DNA from 2 places in the Neobacillus sp. DFD-2R genome. Region 2 is predicted to be linked to the other one. Evidence: predicted binding sites of a transcription regulator. Region 2 holds the regulator's gene; the other holds the start of a gene.

Region 1 (10,851 bases), 1.6 Mb from region 2:
TAGACGCTCCTCCGTTTGCCTTAATGTTGTTATATCTCTTCCATAGCCAATAATTCCGGCAATTTGTTCATCAACAACAATTGGGAGGGATGTACAATGAATAGTAATGTAACTTCCATTTGCGTGCATTAAATCGATTTCATAAATGCACGATTTTTTATCAGTAAGAACCGTTGAAATTAATTTTAGAACTTCTTTTTTTTGGTCTTCCGGAACAAATCCGGCAATGTTTTTACCAATAAACTCATCCGGATTATACCCTGTAGTCAATTTAAATTGCGGGTTCAAATTGGTTATTACACCATTTAAATCGAGCATATAGACGATATCCGGATTGAATTCAAATAATGACTTGTATTGCTGCTGGCTTTCCGCTAGTTGCCTTGCCATATTTTTTCTGTAAGTAATATCCCTGCCAATAATGACTAAACCTTGACGGCTGCCATCATCATGAAAAAGAGGCACTTTAATAGTATCAAAAATCTTGGTTGATCCATCGGGCACGGGAAGAATTTCTTCACAGTGTGTGACCTTACCATTTTTCCATGTTTCTTCATCTGAAATTTCGCAGTAGCGAAGCGCATCAGCATAAAAATCGGTATACTCCGCTAATTCCGAGTCTTTTTTTCCTCTGAAATCAACGCCTTCAAGCTGAAATAATTGTAACCCGAACTCATTGGCTTCAATCCATCTGCCTTCACCATCTTTGAAGTTAACAAAATCAACCATAGAATTGATTAAAGTTGAAAGCCGTTTTTCATCTTTTTGAGAAGCGTGTAATTCTTCCGTTTTGTTAATGGAAAAATATATGACTCCACCGGTAACTAACACATAGAATATCTCCTTCGATCGCTCAACAATGTAAACAAGTGATGAAGGGATAAACTGCTCAATCAAAAAATTTGTTCCATATATCCAAAAAATACTAGCTATAAAGTACAGGAATACTAGCTTTTTTTTCTTCATAAGTTATCTCCTGTTCTTTTAAGAAATTTATCTTTCCATAATAATTAGAGTGAAAAAACATTTCAATACATATAGTACAAGATTTTGCCTCCTTTTGGAATAATGCTTTACTGGAAATCTTAAATTCCTATGAATTTAAGAAAGAATTAAGTTTAATATGATAGAAAATAGGAGTAAATGCCTTTCGTGTCATCGCGTGATGAATTTTTAAGAGGTGAAATAATCAGTGGAACAGATGTTTAATGACTTATATAAAAAATATCATCAGGATCTATTTAATTTTATCTACTTTATGATTCATAACCGAGAACATGCAGAGGACCTTGTACAGGAGGTATATATCCGGGTTTTAAAATCTTATCAGCAATTTAAAGGTGAAAGCAGTGAGAAAACATGGCTATTTGCCATTGCCAGAAATGTTGCCATTGATTTTTTTCGAAAACAAAAAGGGTGGAAACAGCGGATAGTCGATACATTTGAACATCCTGCCTTACAAATGAAGGATGAGTCACCTTTGCCTGATGAAATCACTTTTCAGAGGGAAGAGATTAAATTGATGGTCCGATGCCTTGAAAAATGCACAATGGACCAAAGATGTGTGATTAACCTTCGTTTTATTCAGGAACTTTCCATTATTGAAGCGGCAAAGGTATTAGGATGGAAGGAAAGTAAAGTTAAAACAACACAGCATCGTGCAATCAAACATTTAAGGATTCTTATGGAATCTGCCGAGAGAAATGAAAGGGCTGTGTAAAAATAAATTTGTCATTTATAATCATTAAAAATATAAACTATTCTAAATATTATATTAAATCGAAAAATCCGGTAAAATAAAATTGGCATCAGGACTTTCATCCAAAGTTAGAAGTTATCTTTTGGAGGGAAATAAATGTTACCAATTTCATTCAGAACTTTCGGTGGCTGGTCATGCATTCTTTCAGGTCTTTTACTTTTTATTGCCCATTTTGTAAACCTTTTCGGAGAATCCAACGAAGGTACCATTTTAGGAAGTAGTTTTGTTTTGGCAGCTCATTTAATCGTAATATTTGCCCTATTCGCTATATATATAGAACAGGCAACAGAATCAAAATCTCTCGGATTGATCGGACTGGTTCTGAGCATTTTAGGAACTTCATTTGTTTCCGGAATCGTTTTCGTTGAGATTGCCGGTTTTTCAGGGGTAAATACTGACCTGGTTTTCCAAGCACCTATCTCCAATCTAATTTTTTCAATTGGGCCGCTTCTCTTTGTTATAGGCATGATTCTTATTGGTATTACAACCGTTTTAACGAAAAAATTATCAAGACGTGCCGGTTTATTTTTAATTTTAGGAACCTTAATATTTGTAATTGCCAGTTTTGTAAGTGCTGCGCATTTGTGGATAGAAGCAATTGGCGCTGCCTTTACCGGGCTTGGGTTTGTTTTTTGCGGATTACCGATGGTTCAGGCAAAGAACAACAGCAGAAATGCGAGTTTGTCCATGTAGCCTTGCCGGCTTTCTTTGAATAGAAAGCCTATTTGAGAACGCTCATTTTGATTTATGAGACGTTCTTTTTTTTACAAAATAATAAAACTTAAATTTCTTTACAATTACTTTTGATGAGTATATATTACATGGTATAAATCAGGTAAAGCATGGTGGTTTTTATTTAAGGCTCTTTTCGTAAACTTTGTTGCTTTTGAAGCTTAATAAAGTTCATTTACTAAGTTTCTAGGCAATTTTCGCAAATGTTCTTACGAAAAGATGCCACGAAGCTTCTAATTATACGGGTTGATAAACTTATACGAAAAACAACAATCTATGCGAAAATAGCCTTATTTAAAAAAAGAAGGGATTTATTATGAAACACCCATCTGACCTACTTGAAATAATTTTATTTATTGTGTCTTTAATCGCTATTTGGTATTCAATATCAAATTTTAATAGTGTTAAACGAATCCTGATTGGGAGACCTATGAGGACAGCAGAATTGAATGCAAAACACAATAAATTGCTATGGTTTATTGCTTTACCGATACTCGCGGCGGATTTATACTCTTCTGTATCCTATGGACCTGAATCAGGGATAACTGAACTGATCGGACTTGGATCGGGAGCCAAATGGTTTATCATTCCGATAACCATTTCAACAATTATTCTTCTCTTTATTTTAATTGTTTCATATATTATGGGAATCATAGCTTATCCGAATGGCGGCGGTGCCTATGCGATTGCAAAAGATAATTATAATCAGAAATGGGTTTCATTAATTGCTTCAAGTTCTTTATTAGTTGATTACATTTTAACCGTGGCGGTTTCCGTTTCGGCTGCATTAGAAGCGGTGACTTCCGCTTATCCGGTCGTTGGACCCTATGAAACAGTTCTAGCTATCCTTTGTGTGTTTATTTTATTAGTTGTCAATTTAAGGGGGGTTGCCGAATCTGCCAAAATATTTGCCTGGCCGACAATTGGATTTATGTTCTGTATGCTTCTCTTAATTGTTACAGGGTTTTTTCATGAGTTTAAACATGGATTTGCACAGGCTTCTACTCCTCCATTTGGAACAGTCCCAAAAGGATTGACTACTTTACTTTTATTAAAGGCATTTAGTTCAGCCTGTTCTGCATTAACAGGAATTGAAACGATTTCTAATTCTGTACCGATTTTCAGGGAGCCCCAGCAGAAAAACGCCATTAAAACGTATATTGCATTAGGTGCAGTTACTTCTATAACCTTATTAGGATTTTCTTATCATCTCTACGTGCAGGGTATTTCACCGAATTTACATAATACGATGCTTTCGCAAATTACCGCTATTTATTTTGGTCATGGAATTTTATATCAACTCATCATTTGGTTTACGTTTATTGTCCTCATTTTGGCGGCAAATTCCACTTTTACAGGTTTTTCACAGTTAGCAGCAATTGTAGCGGCAGATGGCTTTTTGCCGCGAGGATTTACGAACCGTGGGGACCGCCTGGGATATTCGAATGGAATTATTTCACTTGCGGCATCAGCAAGCTTACTTATTATCGCCTTTAAAGCACATACCAATGCGTTGATACCTTTATATGCCATCGGAGTTTTCCTATCATTCTCAATTGCTCAATTCGGGCTAATGAAACGGTGGAAACGGGAAAAAGGACCGCATTGGAAAGTGAAATTAGGAGTCAATACGGCCGGAGGCGTTATTACTACAATCGTTGCGATTATTTTTGCCGTTACGAAATTTACAAGCGGTGCCTGGATTGTGATCATTGTTATTCCGACGATCATTATGTTATCGATATCGATCCAAAAACATTATCGAACCATTTCAAATGAGTTGAAAATTGATGTGAATAAAACTCATCCTGAAACAAATAAGGTCATGACAATGGTTTTAGTTTCGGGTGTTCATAGAGTAGTAAATAATACTCTTTCTTTTGCAAAAAGTATTTCACAGGATGAACTAATTGCTGTATATGTTGGATTTGATGATGATGCCATTCATAATATGGAGGAAAAATGGGCAGAGTGGGGGACACCGTGCCGATTAGTGACATTGAAAAGCAAGTATCGGTCGGTTTTAGAACCTCTTTCAAGGTTAATCCATGTCATCGAGGAAAAAGAAGGGTTCAATGGACTTATCCAGATAGTCATTCCGCAATTTATCCCGAAAAAGTGGTGGCATAATTTATTACACAACCAAACAGCATTATTACTACGTTTTTGGTTGTTTAGACATAAGGATGTTGTGATAACAACAGTTCCCTATCATTTGAAAAAATAAGGAAAAAGCAGCGGGAATCCGCTGCTCAGATTGTCGAGAAAGGGTATTTTTCTCTGCAATTTTTTATTTTGTCAGAATCTAATTTTGTCAGAATCTAAATACCAAATTTATTGATTCTCCCTGCTAATGTGCCTGTTGATTACCGCTCCGGGCACTCGCTTTCCGCGGGGAGGTCCTGGAGCCTCCTCGGCGCTTTTGGCGCCTGCGGGGTCTCCAGTGACCTCTGTATCCCGCAGGAGTCGAGTGCCCTCCGCTCCAATCAACAGGGAGGCAAATCAACCTAAAGTATTGCAACACACTTTTTCTAACCTTGCTAAGTGTATTGCAATCTTTTTTATATTTTGGCAGGCTGCAGTTAGAAGAGCCTGTTCACTTGCATTCTTCAATCCCCGTAACCGGCAGTAGCGAAGCCCGTGCAGCTCTTTTGAGTCTGCGAAGCTTCGCTCAATTTTTTCCTTTCTAAATTTATAAAGCATTTTTCCCGATTTAGATAAGCGATTTAACCTTACCTTTTCCTTGTGCTCCTCCCATACATGTCGTGTTACAACTTTTACTTTATTTTTTGAGCGTGTGCATTTCCAGGAGTAACGAATACATCAGTAATAATGTTAAATTTCATATCAGTAGTCCGGTGATCGAGATAACAGAACATTTCCTGCTTATTTTCACGGGACATAAAACCACATTCAGGGTCTGTTGTACTGACTCTAATTTCCTTAATCTCTTTTACTTCCTCCTTTTCTTTTAATGGCTTTTTTCCGTATTTAATTCTATCCTCTTCTATTGCCTTGTTTAAGTCTTCAAAATATTCTCGAGTATCCGCTTCCACTTCTTGTTTTGTATACTTATTTTTATTTGCATTTGCCTTTAAATGAGTTGAATCCGTAAATAAAACACGACCGACCACCATCTTGTGACTCATTGCAAGAAGAACAATCTCATCAAAAATCTCCTAAAAAATATTTGTATCCTTATAACGGTGTTGACGATTCCAGCTAATCGTAGAGTGATGAGGTACTGGGTCCTTGAATTTCAGACCTAAAAACCAGCGGTAGGCAACGTTTGTTCTTATTTCCCTTTCTAGTTGACGTTCAGAACAAATGCCGTAAATATAACCAATAAACATCATTTTAAAAAGAATAAAGGGATCAGTAGGGCGTCCATTATCATCGCTGTAATAAGGACGGATCTTTTCAAGAAGAAACGAAAAATCAATATATTTATCAATCAAACGAAGAAGATGGTCATCAGGTACCAATTCATCAATAGATACAAATTCAAATTCACTTTGGCTAGACTCTTTTGGCTTAAACATTGATTTCACCACTTATTTTAATTATTTATTAGATTAGTTGGAGGTCTTTATTGAAAACACTCTGTTGATTGGCGCGGAAGGCACGCCCGCGGAAAGCGAAGTGCCTGGAGCGCCAATCAACAGACCTGTTTAAAAGCCTATATACCAATAATATTATAACGAATTAACGCGGTGAATTGTTAATGCAAATAAATAAACAAGAGGCTGCCGAAGGTTTTTCGACAGCCTGAGCAGCGGGAATCCGCTGCTCTTTTTTGTTTTAGTTAGATTCCTTTAATTTAGAGGCATATTCTTGGATCATCTCATTGGTCACTTGCTTTCGAGAGGGGATAATTCCTTGTTTTGCAAGCTCATTGATTTGATTGGTAACTTCATTAATTTTCGCTGTTGAAAATGCTTTTCCTTGCCTGCATAATTCTAATGCTTCTTCAATATAATATTCTCTTTGTTGATCCAGTGCTAAAAAGTCGTTGATTCTATGGTTTTGTTTATTAACATGCCGGGTAATAGCTTTATGTACACTCATAGTCAGTTCTCCTTTTCATTGTTGCATATTTTCCTACTATCTTATCATATATTTATGAATTTCTTTATCATGATGATTACCAAATTCTTTTTCCAAGAATCAGTAAATCTCTTTCGATTCCATCTAATTCTGCTACATTTGGAAGGCGTGCCCATTCTTCAAATCCAAAACTATTGAATAGCTTAATGCTGGGCTCATTATGACCAAAAATAAATCCAAGCAATGATTTTATTCCAAGCTTTGGACAGGCATCAATCGCTTTTTGAATGAGATATTTACCAAGATTCTTCCCTCGATATTCCCGGTGAATATAAATACTGATTTCGGCTGTTGCATGATACGCCGGTCTTCCATAGAAAGATTGAAAACTTACCCAAGCGCAAATTTCCACCTGATTTTCTACCACCCATAATGGTCGGTCAGCGGGTGAATGGACGTTAAACCATTGTTCACGGCTTTTAACGGAAACAGGCTCTGTATCGGCAGTCACCATCCTGCTGGGAATTGTCGAATTGTAAATATCAACGATAGTTGGTAAATCATTTAACACTGCATCCCTAATTGTAATATCCTCATACATGTTTGTTCGACATCCTTTTTGTTCGTTATTCTGCTAGTTTTCATCTTAACTTTCAATTCAAATAATTTCAATAAGAGTTTGAATCATTATTTCCTATTTGTAGATTCTAAGAATGCATGTTTAAAATAAGGAATAGAATTTCATTTTAAGGATAGGAGGAAATCTTATGAAAATGTCAGGAAACACAATATTAATTACCGGTGGTGCTTCTGGGATTGGTTTGGCCTTTGCTGAGCGCTTTTTAGACAGGGGCAATGAAGTAATCGTTGTGGGCCGCCGTGAAGAAAAATTAAAAGAAGCGAAGGAAAAGTTTCCGAACCTCCATATCAGGGTTTGTGATGTTGCGAATGAAAACGAACGTAAATCGCTTTTTGACTGGGTAACAAATAAATTTCCACAATTAAATATGCTGGTGAATAATGCAGGCATTCAACAAAGAGTAAACCTGCAAAATGCAAGTAGTGACTGGGATTATTACCGAAATGAAATCTCGATTAATGTCGACGGCCCGATACATTTATCCATGCTATTTATTCCACACCTAAAGAAACAAAAGGATGGGGCGATCATCAATGTTTCTTCAGGCCTGGCAATCATGCCGGGTGTATGGGTACCTGTTTATAGCGCAACAAAAGCAGCACTACATTCCTTTACAATATCGTTACGACACCAATTAGCAAACACAAGCATTAAGGTTGTCGAGGTCTTGCCGCCGGCGGTGAACACAGATTTAGGCGGTATCGGATTACATACTTTTGGGGCACCATTGAATGACTTTGCCGATACGATTTTTCTAGGCTTTGAAAAGGGAGACCTTGAAATTGGCTATGGCGATACGGAAAAACGGTTAAATGCACCAAGGGAGGAAAATTTGCAAGATGTCAAGATGGCTTGGGAGGGTTTTATAAAAAGGAATCCGGATTTTTTGAGTTAATTTGAAAAAACTCGCCAATTTGGTAACAGGATGTGAATTTGAAGTGATTTAAGGTATGAATTCAACCGAGGATTTGAACATATTGATGATTTTTTTTAAGCAAATGCGAGGGTCATTCGGACAGGGCAAGTAGGAAATTGCCAGTGATAGTCCGAATCCGAGGCTAATTCAGACAGGACAAAAGCTCCCAGTCACATTACGGGCTTGCCCATTATAAGACTGTTCAAAAGTAAAGCGGTTAAGATTAGGGCAGTTCTTAAAAACAACAATCTATCTAAAAATAGCATAATAGAAAGAATGGCTCGGAGAAGTTAGAGTCATTCTTTTTGCGTATAATAATGCGTTTTCCTTGGTGAAAAGTTTGTGATTAGTTCTGAGAATCTACTTGAGATTTACAGTTTTGTACCACACAAGTGAACACGTTACCAATTTGGTGAGTTTTTTTATGAAACCGTTTCAAAAACATTAATAAAAAGTTCACAGGCGTTCCATTCTATTTGAGGTAAAATAGCTATATAAAAATAGTTTGTGAAAAAGAGCACAAACATAAAAAAAGAGGCGAACTAACTATGCATTTATCTTTAAGTGCCCTAATCATTCGATTCCTAATGGGAGGCTCTGCAGTACTTGCTTGTACATTGGTTGCTAGGAATCTGGGTGAAAGGGTAGGGGGAATATTTGCTGCATTTCCAGCTGTATATCTAGCAGCCCTGTTAACAATCGGTCTCGATTTCCACGGCGGTGAACTTATTTCACATTCTATCATCATTTCAAAAGGGGCAATCTTTGGAATGGCAATTAATATTCTGGTTGCAATACTAGCCGGATACCTGCTTCCAAAGATAGGCTGGAAACGTGGAATTATCCACTCAATGGCCTGCTGGTTTGTCGTATCAATTGTGGTCGTATATATTACATCTCATTAAGGAAAAAGGTGATCGACATGAATAAACAGGACTTATTTATTCGTTTTTTACTTGGAGGGACAGCTGTCTCACTAAGCTATCTCATAACAGTCATTTCTCCATGGAAGATTCTAGCCGGTATATTTGCTGCATTCCCGGCCGTTATGCTAACGGCAGTCATTATGGTCGGTATTGCTGCAGGTACAAAAAAAGCAACGAATATTGCTAAGGGCTCAGTGTATGGGATGATCGGCGGAATGGTTTGTGTAACTACCGTATTACTTGTATTAGAAACAACTAATAATTGGAGCTTTAGTATTATAATAGGCCTTCTTGCTTGGCTTGGCAGTTCAATTGCCATTTCTACTTTAAAAGAACGCGCATTAAACAAAGCAATTCGTCAAATTTAAAAAAAAATCCTTTGGTATGAACCAAAGGATTTTTTTTATAATCATGTTGTAAATTAAAACTTGTTTTATCTGAAAGTTCAGAATAAAATAGAATTAACGTACCTACCGGTTGGTATGTTAACTGGGATAGTTACATATTATTTTTGTAGCGGAAAAAATAACTAGTTTACAAGAATAAGATTGGAGTGAAAGGTATGTATTTGCGTTTAACAGATGAACAAAAAATGGTGCAGAAAACAATTAGAAGGTTTGTAGAAAAAGAATTGATTCCATTAGAAAATGATTGTTTAAGAAATGAAAGAGAAGGCAAGCCAAGTTTACCCGAGGGTAAGCTTAAAGAGCTTCAATTAAAAGCAAAGGAAGCCGGTTTCTGGGGAATTAACACACCGGAGGAATACGGTGGTGCCGACCTAGGGCAAATGATGATGGCGATTGTGTTAATGGAAGTTTCCAAGACATTTGTCCCATTTTCGTTTGGAGGAGGGGCTGATAATATTCTTTATTATGGGAACGAAGAGCAGAAGAAAAAATATCTCATTCCAACTATTAATGGCGAGAAGAAATCTTGCTTTGCGATGACTGAGCCCGGGGCAGGTTCTGATACAAGAAATATTAAAATGACGGCTATAAAAGATGGTAGTGAGTGGGTCTTAAATGGCGAAAAAACATTTATCACCGGAGGAAACGAAGCGGACTTTGTTATGGCCATTGCAATCACTGATAAGGAAAGACATCAATCTACACAAGGTCGCGAAGGAGTAACCTGTTTTATTGTTGACCGTGATATGGGCTGGAAATCTGAGTATATACATACAATGGGAGAATGGGGTCCAGCCGGATTAGTGTTTGATAATGTCCGAGTTCCTGAGGAAAATATTCTTGGAGAATTACACAAGGGTTACAATCTTGGTCTGGAATGGATCGGCTTCGCAAGATGGGTGGTTGGTGCCAGAGCCGTCGGAGCAGCGGAACGCTTGTTGCAGATGGCGATTGATTATTCCAAAGAACGGATTACCTTTGGAAAACCAATTGCTGAAAGACAAGCAATCCAATGGCAAATTGCTGACTCTGCTGTAGAAATCGAAGCAGCAAGATGGTTAGTATTAAATGCTGCCTTTACTCTTGATAACGGTGAAGATAATCGCCAACTGGCCTCCATGGCAAAATTATATGGTGCAAATATGGGAAATCGGGTCGTTGATCGTGTTATGCAGATTCATGGAGGTATGGGCTATACAAGAGAACTTCCAATTGAACGCTGGTACCGTGAAGCAAGACTTTGGAGAATATATGATGGTACAGATGAAATTCAGCGTATGATTATTTCTCGAAACCTAATTAAAGGGCATGTAAAGGTTGGCCAATACGTATAAATTTATTTGTAAGCGCTAACTGGATTGCTAAATTACTATAAAATGTTTGGAGGAAATAGAATGGCAGGGAGATTTGAAGGAAGAGTAGCG
Region 2 (10,851 bases):
AAGCTAGTAAGAACCCTGAAAGATGATCAGGTTGATAGGTCAGAGGTGGAAGCGCGGTGACGTGTGGAGCTGACTGATACTAATCGTTCGAGGACTTAACCAAGTCATATTTATATGAACAAGGTGAACTCGTTTTTACCAAACTTCTTCTGTATTATCCAGTTTTGAGGGAATGAAACCTCAAATAAATAGTCTGGCAGCAATGGCGAGAAGGTCACACCCGTTCCCATACCGAACACGGAAGTTAAGCTTCTCAGCGCCGATGGTAGTTGGGACTTTGTCCCTGTGAGAGTAGGACGTTGCCAGGCTGTTTTATTTAAAACTTATATACATATCTACTGTATTAGAACATATAATAATATGGTACAGTTGATAATTATTTTTACCGTCGCGGGGTGGAGCAGTCCGGTAGCTCGTCGGGCTCATAACCCGAAGGTCGCAGGTTCAAATCCTGCCTCCGCAATTTGGTCTGGTAGTTCAGTTGGTTAGAATGCCTGCCTGTCACGCAGGAGGTCGCGGGTTCGAGTCCCGTCCAGACCGCCATAAAATATTTTTTAGAAAACACGAAACTGCGTTTCGTTTTTTTTATTTTTGTTTAATCTACATATAAATTATAAATCCTTAGGAGACATCCTAAGGTTTTTTTGTAAGCAAAATAAGGTAAAATGAAGATAGTGTAAAGCAATGCTATAATTAAAAGGTGATTGAATGAATCAATATGAAATGATTACGACCAATTCGGAGGAAACATCACGATTTGCAGCAAAATTAGCCGGCTTTTTACAGCCTGGTGATGTAATTACATTAGAGGGGCATTTAGGTGCAGGAAAAACAACCTTTACAAAAGGATTGGCCCGAGGATTAGACATAAAGAAAACTGTAAATAGCCCGACATTTACGATAATAAAGGAATACAACGGTAGATTGCCTTTGTATCATATGGATGTATACCGGGTAGCAGATTCCTATGAAGACTTAGGCTTCGATGAATACTTTGAAGGTGATGGAGTAACAGTAGTGGAATGGGCTCATTTAATTGAAGAACAGCTACCAAGCGAGCATTTGACGATTTTCTTGTACCATGAAGATGAGGAAAAAAGAAAGATCGTTCTTATGCCAAAGGGAAAAAGATATGAGCAACTATGTAAGGAGATATTTTCATGACAATATTAGCGATTGATACTTCTAACTATGCTTTAGGAGTAGCGCTTTTAGAAGAAGATCAGGTGCTTGGTGAGTATATTACGAATCTAAAAAAGAACCACTCTGTCCGAATCATGCCCGCCATTCAAACCTTAATGAAAGATTGTGGAAAAGTACCGGCAGATTTAACGAAAATTGTGGTAGCAAAAGGACCGGGCTCCTATACTGGAGTAAGAATTGGTGTCACGATTGCCAAAACATTAGCTTGGACATTGAATATTCCACTTATAGGAATATCCAGTCTTGAAATCTTGGCATCCGGACCGGGCCGCTACTTTGATGGCTATATATCTCCATTGTTTGATGCAAGAAGAGGACAAGTCTATACGGGTCTATTTCAGTACCAAGATGGAGTGCTTGTCCCGGTTGAGCAGGATCAATTAGTCATGTTCACGGATTGGGCCGAAAAATTAAAGAATTTTACTAAACATATCCTTTTTGTTGGAAATGATTTAATGATTCACCGAATGAAAGCGGAAGAAATATTGGGACCACAAGCTGTGTTTGCTGCCATAACGGAACACAATCCACGCCCCTCAGAGCTAGGACAATTAGGCATGCATAAACAAGGGGAAGACATACATTCTTTTGTTCCAAACTATATTCGCTTAGCTGAAGCGGAAGCAAAGTGGTTAGAAGCAAAGGGGAAAATTATAAAAGGATAGGAATTAATGATATGGTAGATTCTTATGTTTTTCGCTATATGAGAGAAGAGGATATTGACCAGATTTTAGAAGTAGAGCATGCTTCCTTTGCCACACCTTGGAGCCGGGAAGCTTTTTATAATGAATTATACAATAACAAATTTGCGGTTTATATTGTTCTCGAAGATGACAAGAAAATTATTGGGTACTGTGGGGCCTGGATTGTTATTGATGAAGCTCATGTAACGAATGTTGCCGTTCTTCCTGAATATCGAGGCAGGAAGCTTGGAGAAGCATTGTTGAAAAAGTTAATGTCTGTTGCCATGGAAATGGGCGCCAAGAGTATGACTCTTGAAGTGCGGGTAACCAATCATGTTGCGCAATCCCTTTATCGAAAATTAGGTTTTCAAAATGGCGGGATTCGAAAAAATTATTATTCAGATAATCAAGAAGATGCATTAGTGATGTGGGTGAATATATGAAAAAAGATCAATATGTATTGGGAATTGAAACAAGCTGCGACGAGACAGCCGTAGCGATTATCAAAAATGGGCGGGAAATTGCTTCAAATGTGGTTGCTTCACAAATTGAAAGCCATAAACGATTTGGCGGTGTTGTTCCTGAAATTGCTTCTCGCCATCACGTAGAACAAATCACCATTGTAATTGAAGAGGCGTTGACCCGGGCAAACCTTACTCTTTCGGATATTGATGCCATTGCTGTAACTGAAGGACCGGGATTGGTGGGAGCGCTATTAATCGGAGTAAACGCAGCTAAAGCACTTGCTTTTGCCCATGGTATCCCGCTTGTTCCGGTGCATCATATTGCCGGTCATATTTATGCCAACCGTTTAGTCACAGAGTTGAATTTTCCACTTTTGTCTTTAGTTGTGTCAGGAGGACATACGGAGCTTGTTTATATGAAAGAGCAGGGCCATTTTGAAGTAATTGGTGAAACGAGAGATGATGCAGCCGGGGAAGCCTATGACAAGGTCGCACGAACCTTAAATCTTCCTTATCCCGGTGGTCCTCACATCGACCGATTAGCTGTGGAAGGCAGCCCAAACATTGATTTACCACGGGCTTGGCTTGAGGAAGGTTCTTATGATTTTAGCTTCAGCGGCTTAAAATCAGCTGTTATCAACACAGTCCATAATGCTGAACAACGTGGTGAAACAATAGCTCCTGAAGACCTGGCTGCGAGCTTTCAAGCAAGTGTTATTGAAGTATTAGTGAAAAAAACTGAAAAAGCTGTTGCTGAATACGGAGTGAAGCAAGTATTAGTTGCGGGCGGCGTTGCTGCAAATAAAGGACTTAGAGCTGCTCTGGAAAAGGCATTTTCAGAAAATAAGGCAATAGATTTAGTCATTCCGCCCCTATCCTTATGCACAGATAATGCGGCCATGATTGCAGCCGTAGGAAGTATTATGTTTGAAAAGGGAATAAGAGCGGATTTATCCCTTAATGCCAACCCGGGGCTCGATATCGAAATTTATAATGATTAGAGGCTGACTCTTTGCGGAGTTGGCTTTTTTTTGTGGATAAAATTATTATTAAGAAACGAAAGGAAATAGAATTTTGGGGATAAGTCATTAACATCCTGTTGATAATGTGGATAAATAAGACGTTTTTTGTGGATAATGTGGAAAAGTCGAAAGGAAGTTGTGGAAATACCCTTTCGAATGTGTATAAAGCTGTGGAAAAGGAAGGATAACGTGATTTTTTTATCAATCAATCGAAAATTTACTCGAAAAATGTCGACAATAAATAGGAATTTGTTGATATACTAAAAATGATGTCGAATTTAGTATTTAGACAAGATTTTATTACTATTTCTCTTAAAGACAAATAAAAACCGGGCAATTTCTGCCTGGTCCTTATTCAGCAAGCTCGGCCCATTCCTCCATAAGGTGCTCAAGCTCTGCCTTTGCCTTTTCATTTTTAAGGTTGATTTCTAAAACTTTTTCATGATTTTGGAAGATTTCCGGTTCACATAACTGTTGCTCGAATTCTTGAATTTGTTCTTCCAATTCTTCAATTCGTAATTCCATTTCTTCTATTTTTCTTTTTCTCTGCCGTTCAAGTTTTTTGCTTTCCTTATCCTGTTGATAGGAATTTTTTTCAACAGCTTCTGCATATGTTCCCTTTTTTATAGAAGCAACCACAGCCAGAGCATCAAGTTCTGCCTGCTCGATCTTTTTTTCTACATAATAATCATAATCACCCAAATATTCAGCACTGCCAATTGGGCTTAGCTCTAATACCTTCGTGGCGATTCGATTAATAAAATACCTGTCATGTGAAACAAATAATATCGTTCCGGGATAATCAATAAGGGCGTTTTCGAGTACTTCTTTACTATCAAGATCAAGATGGTTGGTAGGCTCATCTAAAATTAACACATTCGCCTTCTCAAGCATGAGCTTGGCAAGGGCAAGACGTGCTTTCTCTCCGCCGCTTAATGTCGAAACAATTTTTAAAACATCGTCACCGGAAAAGAGGAAATTACCTAATACCGTTCTGATTTCTTTTTCACTCTTTAATGGGTAATCATCCCACAATTCATTTAACACGCGCTTATTGGACCTCAACTCGGCTTGTTCTTGGTCGTAATACCCGATGGAAAGGTTTGTCCCATATTGGATAGTACCTGAAAGCGCCGGAAGCTTTTTAATAATCGTCTTCAATAAGGTTGATTTACCGATACCGTTTGGACCAACGAGAGCAATGCTTTCACCGCGATAGGCGCGGAAGGAAATCGACTCTGATACCTGTTCACCATGATACCCAACCGCAAGCGAATCCACTGTCAAGACATCATTTCCGCTTTGCTTTTCGATTTCAAAGGAAAAGGAAGCTGATTTTTCGTCTCCAAGGGGCCGATCCATGATTTCCATTTTCTCAAGCTTTTTACGACGGCTTTGTGCTCTTTTGGTGGTTGACGCACGTGCTAGGTTTCGCTGGATGAAATCTTGTAAGTTGGCAACTTCCTGCTGCTGCTTTTCATAAAGCTTCAAATCACGTTCATAGTTGGCTGCCTTTTGCTCAAGGTAAGCGCTATAGTTTCCGGAGAATTTTTGGATTTGTTTACGTGAGACTTCATAAACCTGGGAGACCACTTTATCTAAAAAATAGCGGTCATGGGAAACAATTAAGATGGCACCATCATAGGCTTGCAGGTATTGCTCCAGCCAGGAAAGGGTGTCAATATCAAGATGGTTCGTAGGCTCGTCCAATATTAATATATCGGGTCTCGTTAACAGGAGCTTCCCTAACGCGAGCCGGGTTTTTTGCCCGCCGCTTAAGCTGGAAATCATTGACCCATGATCGCGAAAATTTAAACCATGCAAAACAGAGCGAATATCGGCTTCGTATTGATAGCCTCCCTGTTCTTTAAATTTCACTTGGAGACTGTCATACTCTTTTAGAATTCTTTCGTATTTACCGCTGTCGTCCATCGCATCAGTGTCAGCCATTTGTTCTTCCAGCTGACGAAGTGTTTTTTCCATGATTCGAAGCGATTCAAACACAGTCAGCATTTCTTCCCAAATCGATAAATTCGATTCCAAACCTGTATTTTGTGCTAAATAACCAATGGTTACTTCTTTTGGTTTAATAATCTCACCGCCATCATGTGACAGGTGTCCCGCAATAATCTTTAATAATGTCGATTTTCCTGCACCGTTACGGCCAACAAGTGCCACACGGTCACGAGTTTGTAATTCCAGTTTTATATTCGATAAAATAAGTTCAGCACCATAATATTTTGCCAGTTGATTTACTTGCAACAAAATCATTATTTTTCACCTCTATACATACAAATAGTGTACCTTATTCCTAGTACGTCGGCAATAAACTGCTGTTAATTAGAGCGCCGGAAGGAATTTTGTCGAATGAAAAAAATAATCATTTGGCTAATTCGCTCAAACTTTCACACACATAGATGAAAAAATAGTGTATGATTTTATAGGAGGATTAAAATATGGCGGATTTTACTCATTTTAATGAAGAAGGCAGAGCGAAAATGGTTGACGTAAGTGATAAGCCGGAGACGGCACGCACTGCACTTGCCCATTCCAGCATTGCAGTAAGTAAAGAGATTTATGATAAAATAACGAATAATGAAATGAAAAAGGGCGATGTGTTAGCAGTCGCTCAGGTTGCGGCTGTTATGGCTGCGAAAAAAACATGGGATCTTATTCCAATGTGCCACCCGATACCTTTAACGAGTGTAAATATTACCTTCTCATGGGAACCGGAGGCCAATGACCAATATAAATTAAGAATTTCTGCATTTGTTAAAACAAAAGGAAGTACAGGTGTTGAAATGGAAGCGTTAACAGCTGCGGCTGCTTGTGCGTTAACCATTTATGATATGTGTAAGGCAGTTGATAAAGGTATGGTGATTGGTCCAACCTATTTAGTTGAGAAAACGGGCGGGAAAAACGGTGATTTTAAAAGAACCGGGCAAGTTAAATAATTTACTAAACCATACATGCGGGGTGTAGGAGTCAAATGATAAATGAAACGATGAAAATACCACAGGCAACAGCAAAACGGCTGCCCTTATATTATCGATTTTTACAAAACCTCCATGCTTCCGGCAAGCAACGGGTTTCTTCTGCAGAATTAAGTGAAGCTGTGAAAGTGGACTCGGCAACCATTCGCAGGGACTTCTCCTATTTTGGAGCATTAGGGAAAAAAGGCTATGGTTACAATGTTAATTACCTACTAACCTTCTTCCGTAAAACACTGGATCAGGACGAACTGACAAAGGTTGCCCTAATCGGGGTAGGTAATCTTGGAACCGCCTTTTTAAATTATAATTTTTTAAAAAATAATAATACAAAAATTGAATGTGCCTTCGATGTCGACCCTGAAAAAATGGGAACATTGATTGGCGATGTCCCTATTCTTCCGATGGATAATTTGGAGGAGCATTTGTCCAATGAAAATATACCTGTGGCGATTTTAACAGTGCCTGCGCCTGTTGCCCAGACGATTACGGACCGGCTTGTAAAAGCAAATGTTAAGGGAATATTAAATTTCACTCCTGCAAGGTTAAATGTACCGCCTTCGATTAGAGTGCATCATATTGACTTAGCAGTAGAGCTTCAATCACTGGTATATTTTTTAAAGCATTATCCAACAGAGGAAATAGTAGCAGAGTAAAACAAAGACCTTTTCGCGAAAAATATCGTGGAAAGGTCTTTTTCTTTTGGAATAGGAAGCCCAATTTAAATCACCGGCTTTACAACGTAACAGTGTTATGTTACATTTACGGTATGAAAGGGGTTTTCACAATGAGCGAGGAGTTAATCTCTAAAAAGGATTTATTAGAACTGGCCGGGATATCGTATGGGCAGTTATATAGATGGAAACGAAAGGATCTTATTCCGGAAGAGTGGTTTGTAAGGAAATCAACATTCACAGGTCAGGAAACATTTTTCCCAAAAGAAAAGATTTTAGAAAGAATCGATAAAATTCAAACGATGAAAGAGAACCTTTCCTTAGACGAACTGGCGGACATGTTTTCACCAAATGTCACCGATTTAAATTTAACCAAGGACGAGTTAATAAAACGTAACATTGTTTCGACGGTGGTTATCGATTTTTATTTAGAGCAGGAAAAAGGCGGTCATCAATTTGATTTTTCGAGAATGCTTGAAGTGTTTGTCTTAGAGAAGCTCCTTCAATCAGGTGAAATTAATCTCGATGAAGGGAAAATACTGCTTCAGGTGCTTCAGGACAATAAACCCTTGATTAAACAGAAAAGCGGAGAATTGGTGATTACGAGAAAGCTAGGGGTTTCATCCTGCCTGTTATTGATCAATGCGGAAGCCTTCCATTTTGAGCGGGGAACAAAAATTGTCGCACAGCTTTCACTGATGAGTTGCATGGAAGAAATTAAATCGAAATTACTATAAAGGAGAATGGAAATGGATATGAAACAACGGGGAGATCTGGTCATCAATGGCTTTGGCGCATCCAACGGCGGACAATTCAACCTTGTTACATTAAATGGTTTCGGCACAGTTAACAGTGAGGTGGAATGCAACGAATTTGAATGCAATGGTTTCGGCACGATCAATGGAAACATCAAATCAGATAAAGCCAAAGTAAACGGTAAGGCCAAGTTTAAAGGAAATATTGAAAGTCAATTACTAACCATTGATGGAACGGCAAAAATCGACGATAACCTCTATGTCGGTAAATTTGAACTATCCGGCAAAGTTTCGGTTGGCGGAAGAATAAAGAGTGAGGAAATCAAAATAAAGGGCGCTTTAACAGTTGGAGAAGATTGCGAAGCGGAGATTTTTAAAGCTGAATCCCAGTTTAAGATTGGCGGTCTCTTAAATGCTGACCAGGTAGACATTAAATTATATGGGGAATGTAAAGCAAATGAGATAGGCGGGCAAACGATAACGGTAAAAAAACATCAAAAGGGATCATTAATCGAAAATTTATTAAAGCCTCTTTTTCAAACGCAGCTGGAAACGGGTTTAATTGAAGGGGACAAAATTGAACTTGAAAATACAATAGCTAAAGTGGTCCGTGGAAACCATGTTACGATTGGTCCTAATTGTAAAATTGATGTTGTGGAGTATACTGGCGAATTTTCGATGGATAAAAATGCTGTTATCGGAGAAAGCAAAAAGGTTTAATGGGGGGATTTTGGAATGAAAAAAGGCGATAACCTGATTATCAATGGATCGGGAAGTTATCCGGGCGGCCGTTACGAAAAAATCAGCATCAGAGGCGAGGGTACAATTGTAAATGATGTCGAATGTTCAGCCTTAAATGTTTATGGAACGAGTGAGGCGGTGGAAAATGTCAAAACAGGAACAGTGAAAATAATGGGAGAAGCAAAGGTCAAAGGGAATTTGGAAGCGGAAGAAACGGTGGTCATGGGAACCATGACGGTTAACGGCAAAGCCCGGTTGGAAAAAATAAAGATTTTCGGTTTACTGGAAGTGGGCGAAGCTCTTAGTGGAGATCAAGCGACTATTAAAGGAAGTATTTCAGTAAACGGCGATGTTGAATATGAGACGTTTGACTCCAGCGGCGGTTTTGAAATTAAAGGATTACTAACAGCAGATACCATTAGAGTCGGTTTGCGCTTCGGTCAAAGCACAGCAGAGGAAATCGGCGGCGGAAAAATCACCATTAAGAAAAAGAAAAACTCGTTGCTGCCATTCGGAAAAGAAATGGGGTCTCTTAAGGCCAAGGTAATTGAAGGCGATGACATCCATCTGGAAAATACAACGGCAGATATCGTTAGGGGCAATAACGTCAAAATCGGACCCGGATGTCAGATCGGATTGGTGGAATATCGAAATGATTTAACCCATGATCCGGGTTCGTCGATAAAAATAATGACAAAGATCTAATAAAAGTAAAAGGGCTGACTTATGGTGTCAGCCTCTTTACTTTTTCAATTTATCCTTAAATTTAACATAAAAGAAAATAATTCTTAGTCCTGAACCAAAATCAAAAGTAGCCAGCACGACAAGGAGATAGCTGAAAAACCCCCATCCGTTTTTTTGAACATCCTGAATCGCAAAGTAAGTAAATAAAGAGCCGAGCAGGAGATAAATGAAGCCGGAAAACAATGGTGAACGTCTCATAAAAATCCTCCGATGAAGTTTTGAACTTTCTCAGCGTTGTGAATCAGTTTCTCAATATCATTCTTGTAGGCCGACTGAAGGATAACAACCAAGGTATTCATCGCTACATGGGCAAAAATTGGGACAATAATATGTTTTGTTCTAACATAGAGAAAAGCAAACGTAAAGCCCATCGCCGAATATATGAGAATATGCTTAGGCTCCATATGGGCCAAAGCAAAAATGAGCGAGCTAATGAAAGCGGAAATAAAAAAGTTAAATCGTTTATGAAGGGTCCCAAAAATAATTTTGCGAAAAATGATTTCTTCTAGAATAGGTCCGAAAATAGAACTGACTAAAATAGCCAGGGGAAACGAATCGATAATTTTAATAATATCCTTTGTATTTTCCGAGCCCATTTCAATCCCAAGAAGGCGCTCGATATTTGCGGCCAGGGATTGAGCAAATAAAGCCAGAAAGACACCGGAAATTGCCCAGATGACCGAACGTCCGAAGCCGGTTCCTCTTTGGTTAAGGTTAAATTGCTTCATTTCTTTTCGTAATATAATAAGGACAATGATCAAGCCGATGGAAAAGCTGATGATGAGCCAATAAGGAACTGCAAGCTTCGGGCCTATTCCTAATGATTTTAAGCCGAACATCAACAGCGGAACCCCTAGTAGGCTGGAAAACTGCATACCAATATAAACAATAATGATAATCCAATATTCCCGTTTCAAATTTTTATCTCCTTTGAATTCGATACAATATTTTTTGCACTATTCTTCATTTTACTCTTAAATACGCGTTTGTATCAATTTTGAAGAGTTATCTTCTAAATTAGTGTATATAAATTGCTGTTTTTCACATACTTTTAAGGTTGTGTAAAGTTACTGCCTTTTTTAAAAAATTTTATGCATCACACTTGCAAAAGATTTACAGATTCATTATTATAATAATTGTGTTAGCACTCATAACGAGAGAGTGCTAATAATTCAGAATTACATATATTTTTGAGGAGGTTGTTTGATTTGTTAAGACCATTAGGTGATCGCATTGTCATTGAGCTTGTTGAATCAGAAGAAAAAACTGCAAGCGGTATCGTTTTACCGGACTCAGCTAAAGAAAAGCCTCAGGAAGGAAAAGTTGTTGCCGTTGGTACTGGTCGCGTACTTGAAAGCGGAGAACGCGTAGCACTTGAAGTTTCTGTAGGCGATCGCATTATCTTCTCAAAATACGCTGGTACAGAAGTAAAATACCAGGGTACTGAATATTTAATTTTACGTGAAAGTGATATCCTTGCTGTTGTAGGCGCATAAGGATCATACCTGAAAAAAATAAAATTTTTTGACTATATGAGGAGGTTTTTTGAATTATGGCTAAAGAGATTATGTTTAG

The links. The regulator Rex, encoded in region 2, represses fermentation and respiration genes when NADH is low (regulators of the CRP and FNR family bind a similar motif). The targets are predictions, from matches to a motif close to TTGTGAAATATTTCACAA.
Region 1: AC3ANV_RS18160 (DUF3147 family protein) is a predicted target of Rex. The motif match lies at 8,600-8,617, and genes of this name have one in related genera.

Annotation. Positions count from the first base shown of each region.
Region 1 covers NZ_CM173228.1:3,626,499-3,637,349, reverse strand. Annotated here, with positions in the region: gene AC3ANV_RS18200 (PAS domain-containing sensor histidine kinase) at 1-966, opposite strand, end outside; gene AC3ANV_RS18195 (RNA polymerase sigma factor SigX) at 1,193-1,720, shown strand; gene AC3ANV_RS18190 (hypothetical protein) at 1,856-2,452, shown strand; gene AC3ANV_RS18185 (APC family permease) at 2,808-4,718, shown strand; partial or broken gene AC3ANV_RS18180 (transposase) at 4,994-6,033, opposite strand; gene AC3ANV_RS18175 (YpbS family protein) at 6,293-6,559, opposite strand; gene AC3ANV_RS18170 (GNAT family N-acetyltransferase) at 6,636-7,139, opposite strand; gene AC3ANV_RS18165 (SDR family oxidoreductase) at 7,306-8,073, shown strand; gene AC3ANV_RS18160 (DUF3147 family protein) at 8,643-8,999, shown strand; gene AC3ANV_RS18155 (DUF3147 family protein) at 9,017-9,388, shown strand; gene AC3ANV_RS18150 (acyl-CoA dehydrogenase family protein) at 9,583-10,761, shown strand; gene AC3ANV_RS18145 (beta-ketoacyl-ACP reductase) at 10,822-10,851, shown strand, end outside.
Region 2 covers NZ_CM173228.1:5,221,468-5,232,318, reverse strand. Annotated here, with positions in the region: rRNA gene AC3ANV_RS26200 (23S ribosomal RNA) at 1-103, shown strand, start outside; rRNA gene rrf (5S ribosomal RNA) at 193-308, shown strand; tRNA gene AC3ANV_RS26190 (tRNA-Met) at 390-463, shown strand; tRNA gene AC3ANV_RS26185 (tRNA-Asp) at 467-543, shown strand; gene tsaE (tRNA (adenosine(37)-N6)-threonylcarbamoyltransferase complex ATPase subunit type 1 TsaE) at 709-1,164, shown strand; gene tsaB (tRNA (adenosine(37)-N6)-threonylcarbamoyltransferase complex dimerization subunit type 1 TsaB) at 1,161-1,868, shown strand; gene rimI (ribosomal protein S18-alanine N-acetyltransferase) at 1,880-2,329, shown strand; gene tsaD (tRNA (adenosine(37)-N6)-threonylcarbamoyltransferase complex transferase subunit TsaD) at 2,326-3,351, shown strand; gene AC3ANV_RS26160 (ABC-F family ATP-binding cassette domain-containing protein) at 3,724-5,643, opposite strand; gene moaC (cyclic pyranopterin monophosphate synthase MoaC) at 5,829-6,326, shown strand; gene AC3ANV_RS26150 (redox-sensing transcriptional repressor Rex) at 6,362-7,018, shown strand; gene AC3ANV_RS26145 (YhbD family protein) at 7,150-7,773, shown strand; gene AC3ANV_RS26140 (polymer-forming cytoskeletal protein) at 7,786-8,511, shown strand; gene AC3ANV_RS26135 (cytoplasmic protein) at 8,527-9,237, shown strand; gene AC3ANV_RS26130 (YdiK family protein) at 9,274-9,474, opposite strand; gene AC3ANV_RS26125 (CPBP family intramembrane glutamic endopeptidase) at 9,471-10,193, opposite strand; gene groES (co-chaperone GroES) at 10,485-10,772, shown strand; gene groL (chaperonin GroEL) at 10,829-10,851, shown strand, end outside.